Regions from separate parts of the Marinomonas pontica genome, predicted to be linked through region 2. Evidence: predicted binding sites of a transcription regulator. Region 2 holds the regulator's gene; the other holds the start of a gene.
The links. The regulator sigma-54, encoded in region 2, starts transcription at its own class of promoters, with help from an activator protein. The targets are predictions, from matches to a motif close to TGGCACNNNNNTTGCTNT.

Region 1: glnK (P-II family nitrogen regulator) is a predicted target of sigma-54. The motif match lies at 3,382-3,399, and genes of this name have one in related genera.

What each region holds. Positions count from the first base shown of each region.
Region 1 covers NZ_AP027271.1:2,932,886-2,937,711, forward strand. Annotated here, with positions in the region: gene AABA11_RS13845 (hypothetical protein) at 1-772, opposite strand, end outside; gene AABA11_RS13850 (YifB family Mg chelatase-like AAA ATPase) at 880-2,391, opposite strand; gene AABA11_RS13855 (TIGR02450 family Trp-rich protein) at 2,495-2,710, shown strand; gene AABA11_RS13860 (accessory factor UbiK family protein) at 2,733-2,972, opposite strand; gene glnK (P-II family nitrogen regulator) at 3,455-3,793, shown strand; gene AABA11_RS13870 (ammonium transporter) at 3,831-4,826, shown strand, end outside.
Region 2 covers NZ_AP027271.1:1,446,242-1,451,067, reverse strand. Annotated here, with positions in the region: gene AABA11_RS06760 (calcium/sodium antiporter) at 1-276, shown strand, start outside; gene lptC (LPS export ABC transporter periplasmic protein LptC) at 276-854, shown strand; gene lptA (lipopolysaccharide transport periplasmic protein LptA) at 838-1,347, shown strand; gene lptB (LPS export ABC transporter ATP-binding protein) at 1,348-2,073, shown strand; gene AABA11_RS06740 (RNA polymerase factor sigma-54) at 2,149-3,621, shown strand; gene ptsN (PTS IIA-like nitrogen regulatory protein PtsN) at 3,639-4,088, shown strand; gene AABA11_RS06730 (HPr family phosphocarrier protein) at 4,098-4,367, shown strand; gene mgtE (magnesium transporter) at 4,375-4,826, shown strand, end outside.

The DNA of each region.
Region 1 (4,826 bases), 1.5 Mb from region 2:
ACAGTAAAGACGCTCCCCATTGGTTAGAAGAATGGTTTCCCACGCGGCTGGACACACTGCGGCTGTTATTGCCCGATACCGACCAATACTTGTAAAAAGGCTCAATCACGATTCCGCTGCCGTTTTCGTTCAAGAAGTGTTGGAAACGCAAAGAAATGTGGTATCCCCGCCCATTACGTTGGCTTAAGGTGACGGATCGATAACCATCAGCCGCCCCCAAACGTGTTTCGTTTCTAGCCGATAAAATACCATCGTATTCAAAACGACCGCCGACAGCCCATGTCGATTGATCGCTCATCAGTTCCTGAATTTCGATGCCAATCGGGTTATAAACATACGATTGCTGACTTTTATACCCCGCCACGGACGTGCTGGATGTTTTTCCTCTGGAGTCCATCGTCGAGCGGCGATAGCCCAACCCTAAATAGGGCGTCACGCGATACGCGCCATTTAGAAAAAAAGCGCGTCCAATCATGCCTCGCACGTCGTAGATTTCATTTCTGACGCTGCTTATTTTCCCTTCGCCTTTATAATCTATGTCACTGTTAACATAGGAAACATCCAACAAAGATACTGAAAAAGGGTAATACGCCGAATAGCGTGCAGTAAATCCAGATACGGTTCCGCTCTGAGATACATCGTTGTATTCGTTGTATTCGTTGTAATCAACATAGGATAACGACGGACCAAGCTCTAAGTCATAGCCTCGCGATTCAGCCAATACCGTGGCGCTAAAAAACACCATCCCCAGTATCAATGGCAGCTTATTCATACAGTGCATCTCAATGATTGTCTGTCGCTATTTTTATCATAAGTCGATAAAACAACCTACTCTTTAGGTTATTGTTCTTTTGGATAAAAACATGGCGCCTTGACAGACTAAGACGACACCGCCATCGACAAGGTTTTTTCCATCTTGCGATAACTCAAGGATTCCATTAAATGCGCTCTGGTAACAGGAGAGTCATTTAGATCGGCTAAGGTAAGCGCAACTTTCAACACCCGATGATAAGCACGCGCAGACAATTTCAATTTTTCCAGCGCCTGTTGCATAAACTGTTTATCTTCCTGGCTTAACGCGCAAATGGCTTCCAACTGACGGCCACTTAGCTGCGCATTTTGCACGCCCTGTCGAGCACGCTGCCTGGCCACTGCCACCTCAACACGCTGACGCACACTGGCACTGCACTCCCCTTCTTCATCCGCGTTAACCAACACATTGGACGGCAACGGCGGCACTTCAACGTGCAAATCAATACGGTCTAAAAAAGGCGCGGACAGTTTTTTGAGGTATTTTTGGCTGGCGCTGGATTGATAATAATCTTGCCCTCCATTGTACGCTTCGTTACTGGCATTCATTGCTGCGACTAGCTGAAAACGGGCGGGGAAAGTGACTTGGCCACGAGCACGCGAGATGTGTACTTCGCCATTCTCTAAAGGTTCACGCAACACTTCGAGCACTTTTCGGTCGAACTCTGGCAGCTCATCTAAGAACAAAACACCACAATGCGCCAACGACGCTTCTCCCGGTTTTGGTATCGATCCGCCTCCCACCAACGCCGCAGCCGAACAAGAATGGTGCGGCGATCGAAAAGGTCGTTCAGACCAATGCCAATCCAACCCCATTTTTCGTCCTGCGACCGATTGCACTGACGCCACCGCCAACGCTTCGGCTTCTGTCATCGCAGGCATGATACTGGGTAAACGTGACGCCAACATGGTTTTTCCCGTTCCAGCAGGCCCAATAAACAATAGATTATGCCCGCCCGCAGCGGCCACTTCTAAGGCTCGACGAGCTTGGTATTGGCCTTTTACATCGCGCATGTCTTTGTGGTCTAACGGCAAAGGTTCAATTGGCTTAGACACACACGCAGGCAGCGCGGCTTGCTTTAATAAATGCGCCGTTACTTGCGTCAAATGCTTAGCAAACACCGCATTGCCTTCCACTAATGCCGCTTCTTGTTGATTGTCTTCTGGAAGGATCAATTGCCTGTTCGCCTGTTGGCATGCAATGGCGGATGGCAGCAAACCCGGCACACCACGAATATCGCCCGACAACGCCAACTCGCCAATAAACTCAGTGTCGCGAAGGTGTAGATCACCCAGTTGTCCCGAGGCCACTAAGACACTAATGGCAATGGCCAAATCATAACGGCCACCCTCTTTGGGTAAATCGGCGGGTGCTAAATTGATAGTGACGCGCCGGGTAGGAAATTCGAAATGACTGTTGATGATCGCGCTGCGCACACGATCTTTTGATTCTCGTACAGCGGCTTCTGGAAGTCCCACTATATTTAAAGAAGGCAGTCCGTTTGAAATGTGGGTTTCGACCGTCACTAACGGGGAAGACACACCCACACGGGCACGACTATAGATGGTAGCTAAACTCATGATCACTCCTTGACCTGATAATTTTTAGAGTGAAAAGCAATCCGACTCCTCACTTTTTTCGTAACTGTATTTCATTCCGTTGATAAGGTTACAAAAGACCCTAATGCATCAAATAAACCCAAACAAGCTTCTACTTTCGAAGTGGACATCCACATCGCCACAACAAAAAGAGAAGCATTTTATCGTCACCAAATTGATTCGAGACGAAGAAAACATCGTTATCGAATGCATTCTTGAAGCTGTCATTAACAAACATCAATACCAGTTGCCTTGGCAAGCACTAACATCGACCGAAAACTGGCTTCAAGGCTGGAAATAACCCCACGTATGGCAGGCTTAAATCAGTCGTTTTTTTCTAGCTCATTCAAGCGCGCTTCTAGAACTGCCAGCTTTTCACGGTATTTCGCCAACATCGCCGCTTGCACTTCAAACTCTTCACGGGTGACCAAATCCATTTTACTCAGGGTGTTGCGCGCGACATCGTGCAGTTGCGCTTGGATTTCTTCTTTGGGAAGCTTTCCTAGTGTTTCTGCGGCTTGACCCAATCCGGTGCCCAGCTGCTTTATAAATTGATCAATCATGTCGTTCTCATTATTTGTGTTCACGTTGCTTAATAGTATAGAGACCTACAGAAGGGATAGACAAGTCATCTATGGACGATGCACCAAGATTCTAAGTCAGGCAAAATACAAAATGCCTCTTTTTTGTGCGCCTATTTGCTCGCTTGCTCACACAATGAAAACAATTCCTCGAGATAACGCACCTTTTAGAGTCTCATGCTTCTGCTCATATTGTGATCAGAAGCAATAAGATAGGGATTTGACCCATAAGCAAGCGTTATCAATTGACCTCTTTTGCACCAAGTTAATGCAACCGTTTCGCGGGGCAGCCCAATATGCCGCACAATCCAAAGCCTTTCCCAACCCTTTTTAATTTCTAAAAGTCGACATATTCCTTACAAAGCCTTTGTTCTATGGGCATTTTCATATATGGCACGCATATTGAATAAAGCTTATTACCTGCGATACGACAATAAAACTGACTTTTAAAGGAGACAGTGGGTATGAAGCTTATTACTGCCATCATCAAGCCATTTAAACTCGATGATGTTCGAGAAGCACTTTCTGAAATCGGTGTTCAAGGTATCACCGTAACAGAAGTGAAAGGTTTCGGACGTCAAAAGGGCCACACAGAACTATACCGCGGCGCGGAATATGTCGTCGATTTTCTACCAAAAGTAAAAATCGAACTTGCCATTGCGGACGACATGACTGACCAAGTAGTGGAAGCCATTACAAGCGCAGCGAACACTGGCAAAATCGGCGACGGTAAGATCTTTATCGTTAACCTTGAACAAGCGGTTCGTATTCGTACCGGCGAGACTGGTGTAGAAGCAGTTTAATCTGCTCGAATCATACAAGCCTTTAGGGGGGCGAAACATGCAAGATCAAATTTTTCACTTACAATATGCGATGGACACCTTTTACTTTTTGGTGTGTGGCGCGCTGGTTATGTGGATGGCAGCGGGATTTGCCATGTTGGAAGCAGGTCTAGTACGTGCGAAAAACACCACGGAAATTCTCACTAAGAACGTGGCCTTGTTTGCCATTTCTTGCATCATGTATTTGGTATGCGGCTACTCCATCATGTACGGTGGCGAGTGGTTCCTTACTGGTATCCAAGACGTTGATGTTGCTTCTACTCTAACCGACTTCTCTGGTCGTGACGGTGGCTTCGAAGGCGGCTCTATTTACTCTGGCGCGTCTGACTTCTTCTTCCAAGTGGTGTTCGTTGCAACAGCAATGTCTATCGTATCTGGTGCGGTTGCTGAGCGTATGAAACTTTGGTCTTTCCTTATCTTTGCGGTTGTGATGACAGCGTTCATCTACCCAATGGAAGGTAACTGGACTTGGGGCGGCGGTTCTGTATTCGGTATGTTTAGCCTTGGCGACCTTGGCTTCACTGACTTCGCAGGTTCCGGTATCGTTCACATGGCAGGTGCGTCTGCTGCACTAGCGGGTGTCTTGGTACTTGGCGCTCGTAAAGGCAAATACGGTCCTAACGGCGAAGTTCGCGCTATTCCTGGTGCAAACCTACCTCTAGCTACGCTAGGTACATTCATACTTTGGATGGGTTGGTTCGGTTTCAACGGTGGTTCTGTTCTTAAACTTGGCGATATCGCCAGCGCAAACTCTGTTGCTATGGTGTTTTTGAACACAAACGCAGCAGCAGCAGGTGGTGCAATTGGTGCGCTTATCCTAGCTCGTATCCTATTCGGTAAAGCCGATCTAACCATGCTTCTAAACGGCGCATTGGCTGGTTTGGTTGCTATCACAGCAGGTCCAGACACACCGTCTGCTCTAGGCGCGACTCTGATTGGTCTTGTTGGTGGTTTGATTGTTGTTGTGTCTATCCTGACACTAGACAAGCTTAAA
Region 2 (4,826 bases):
CATCACGACATCGCAATTGGTAACGTACTGGGTTCTAACATTTTCAATTTAGCCACCGTACTTCCATTGCCCGCATTGCTTGCACCTGGAGTCATTGATTCAAGCGTCACTCACAGAGACTTTCCCTGGGTTCTTGGTTTAACACTGGCATTGGCGCTTGCCATTTACATTTTCAAGAAAACCAAGAAGAACGCGATCCCAAGATGGGTTGGACTTCCTCTCATCGCTTGCTATGGCGTGTATTTATTCATACTTAGCACCAACGGCTCAATGTAATGTCGTATTTAACGGATCAGATTCGACCAAAACTCATTTTTGTTGCGGCAGCGATTATTATTGGTGCCGGCCTGCTAGGCTGGTATAGCACAACCCCCATAAAAAATCTGGTTCAGACAGATTCATTGCGCAACTCTCCCGATTACTTTATTACCAAAGTAAAAGTCAAAGAGTTTGATCAAAATGGTGAATTGATAGAAACACTGAACGCCCAGCAAACACTGCACTTTGTGACTGAATCCAAGACGCTACTCGAAAACCCCAGTATTGAACGCTACTCTAATTCAGGACAATGGCACGCAAAAGCAGATAAAGGGGTTATCGATGATGGAAGTAATGATATTCTATTAACCGATAATGTCATTGCAACTAAGACATTTCTAAAGTCGGAAGACATTCAGCTTAGTTCAAACAACATGCATTACAAAGACAGCGACAAATCAATTACCAGTTATGGAGCGGCGACACTGACCTCTACACAAGGCGAGACCTCCGCTGGTACGATTACCACTTATATAAATTCAGAAGAAGTCGTGATGACAGGATCTGTACGAGGAAAATATGAAACGATTCATTAACGCCAGCATGTTGCTCACCACTGCCCTTATTGGCCAATATACGTACGCACTGCCTGATGACATCAACAAACCACTAGAGATTCAAGCGGATGAAGCATCGTTCGATCAAAATTCAGGTCAAGCCATTTACAAAGGCAACGTCTTTGTAAAACAAGGTTCTATTGAAATCCAAGCCGAATACCTGAAAGTTTCGACAGACGCAAATACGCGTAAATTTAGCAGCCTCGAAGCGTCAGGTTCACCAGCCAAATTCAGCCAGCAAGTGGACTGGAGTGGCAACATTGTGATCAGTAAAGGCAATGAAATACACTATCAAACAGACGAATCTAAATTAGAAATCATTGGCGATGGTTATTTAAGCCGCATTCAAAACTCCATCACCGCAGACTACATTCTGTACATGATTCAAGACGGCACATTCAGCGCAGAGAAAAAAGATTCGGGACGCGTATCCATGACATTACAACCACAAGCGCCTGAGGCAAAACAATAGATGGCCTTACTAGAAGCAAAGCACCTTGCTAAAAGCTACAAAAAAAGAAAAGTCGTAAAAGACGTTTCTATCTCAGTAGAGTCCGGCCAAGCCGTCGGCTTGCTCGGCCCCAATGGCGCAGGAAAAACCACATGCTTTTACATGATCGTTGGCATGGTGGCTAATGATGCGGGTGGTATCTTTATCGATGGCCACGACATCACCCACGATGCCATGCACACTCGTGCCCAAAAAGGCATTGGCTACTTACCTCAAGAAGCGTCCATTTTTCGTAAAATGTCTGTTGAAGACAACATTTTGGCCATCCTTGAAACGCGCAAAGAGCTAAGTAAAGACGATCAAAAAGCAAGGCTTGAAGAACTTCTCGAAGAGTTTCACATCACCCACATCCGCACCAACCTTGGGATGGCGCTCTCCGGTGGCGAAAGACGTCGGGTGGAGATTGCCAGAGCACTTGCCATGAACCCAAAATTCATACTGCTTGATGAACCTTTTGCTGGTGTAGACCCTATTTCAGTTGGCGACATCAAGCTCATAATAAAACACCTACAAGAGAGTGGAATTGGCGTTCTAATCACAGATCACAACGTCAGAGAAACACTCGACATCTGCGATAAAGCCTACATTGTCGGCAATGGCTACATCATTGCTTCTGGTGACGCGAGTACGGTCATCAACAATGAACAGGTAAAAAAGGTCTATTTAGGCGACGACTTCCGCCTGTAACCCCTTATCATTGCTGTAGAAAGGGAGTAGTATGCACAACTCGTTCCAATTCATTCAAACAAAAAGAGTTGCTCTATGAAGCAGTCTTTGCAATTAAAACTCGGTCAACAGCTGACCATGACGCCTCAACTGCAACAAGCCATTCGCTTGCTGCAGCTTTCTACGTTGGATTTAAAGCAAGAAATCCATGAATTTTTAGAGTCCAATCCACTTCTTGAGCTCGATGACGAAGAACATACGAACAGTGATACTCAAGCAAGCATCGAATCCAAAATTGCAACAGAAACACCAATAGAAACAAACAGCGAAGAAGCGCGTTTAGAATCTGAGTGGACAGAAAGCATCCCAGAAGAGTTATCAATAGACAGTAACTGGGATGACACTTACCAAAGTTCTGCTGCCGTTAGCGACAGCAATAGCTTTGAAAGTGAAAGCGATTTTGAAAGCCGTAACGCACCCGCTGAAAGCATCCAAGACCACCTTATTTGGCAATTGAATCTGACCCATATGTCGGACAGAGACATTGAAATTGCTTACGCGATTATTGAGTGTGTGCAGCCTGATGGGTATTTAAGCATTACACCCGAGGACATTTGCGAATCACTCAGTACAGAGCTAGAAGAGCTGGAAATTGACGAAGTTATTGCTGTGCAGCACCGACTTCAGCGCTTCGACCCTGTTGGCGTTTGCTCTATCGATTTACGAGATTGCTTACTTGTTCAATTGGAAGCCTTTCACAGCCATCCATTATTCAAAAGCACTTACAATTTAATCGATCATTACCTACCACTTTTAGGCAATCGTGATTTCGCTCAGCTGAGCCGAAAGACAAAACTAAAAGACGAAGCGTTAAAAGAAGTTATTCATTTAATTCAACAGCTAAACCCCAGACCTGGCTCAGTTATTGACGCTGATGACACAGACTATGTCATCCCTGATGTGTCCGTCAAAAAACGCAATGATGTCTGGCAAGTAGAGCTAAACAACGACGCTCTCCCCCCCATAAAAATCAACGAAACGTATTCTGCAATGGCGAGTACAGCCACCACAACGGAAGATGCGACTTACATAAAAACATCGCTTCAAGAAGCCAAGTGGTTCATGAAAAGCCTTCAAAGCCGAAACGAAACGTTGTTAAAAGTGGCCAGCTGCATCGTTAGTAGACAAATAGATTTCTTTGAACTGGGTGAAGAAGCCATGAAACCCATGGTACTTCACGATGTGGCCGAAGAAGTGGGAATGCATGAATCGACCATTTCAAGGGTGACAACTCAGAAATACATGCACACCCCAAAAGGCATTTTTGAACTAAAATACTTTTTCTCAAGCCATGTAAACACAGCATCAGGTGGAGAGTGTTCCTCTACCGCCATTCGCGCCATGATCAAAAAGCTTGTTTCAGACGAACCGGCGAAAAAACCATTAAGCGACAATAAACTCGCTGCCATTTTGGCAGACCAAGGCATACAGGTTGCCAGACGAACGGTAGCCAAATATCGTGAGGCGATGAATATCCCTCCTTCCAATGAACGAAAACGACTGATCTAAACGGAAACCATTTTATCATGTCATTGAAATCATTATTAAAAGCAGACCTAGTTCTTGCTAAACAAGATATCGTTAGTAAAAAACGCGTTTTAGAAAGCATTGCCGAAGTCGCTTCAAATCGTCTACATTGCAACAACGAAGCTGTCTACGATGCCTTACTTGGCCGTGAAAAACTCGGAAGCACAGGTATTGGCAATGGCATAGCGATTCCCCATTGTCGACTAGAGTCAGCCAATCACACTGCCATCGTCGTGATGTCACTGCAAACGCCAGTCGACTTCGATGCCATCGACAAAAGAGCGGTTGATCTGATCTTTGCGCTTATCGTTCCTCCTCATGAATGCGACCAACACCTTGCTACTCTGGCGCAAATTGCCGAATTAGCACAGTCTTCAGAGGCGCTAGACAAATTGCGAACTGCAAACAATAACGAAGAGTTATTTACTATTTTTAACACACTAATATAGGTACGGCGTATGCAGGAAGAGTCTATCGTCATAATAAATAAGCTGGGCTTGCATGCTCGTGCCGCCGGCAAACTCATCGAAACCACTACACGCTTTTCTTGCGACATCACCATCGAAAAAGATGGTCGCAACGTAGATGGAAAAAGCATCATGGCAATGATGATGCTTGCGGCGGGAAAAGGCACAGAAATACGCATTAAAACCAATGGTGACGACGAAAAAGAAGCCATTGAAGCCATCATTGAGCTGATTAATAATCGCTTTGGTGAAGACGAGTAACGTTCAGATGCCAGAACAAAGCACCCTAAATCATTTGCAAACAGTGACCGAATCCCTCGAATCGGGCGCTACCATGCAAATCCGTTATCTGCTTAACGGTGCTTTACCTGCACAAGATGTCGCTCGCTTACTAGAATCCTCCCCTCCCAAAGAGCGTAAACTGCTCTGGGAGCTCATAGAAGCAAAAAACGAAGGCGAAGTATTACAATATCTTAGTGAAGATATTGGTGTTCAGTTCATGAAAAATATGGACACTGAGCGCCTTATTGCCGTCTCTGAACACTTTGAAAGCGATGACCTCGCTGACCTTTTACAGCACCTACCTGAAAAAGTTGTAAAAGAAGTTCTTGCCTCCATGACAACGCAAGACAGAACCAGAGTAGAAGCGCTTCTAAGCTACTCAGAAGATTCTGCCGGCGGCCTGATGAATACGGACACGATTACGATTCGTCCAAACAT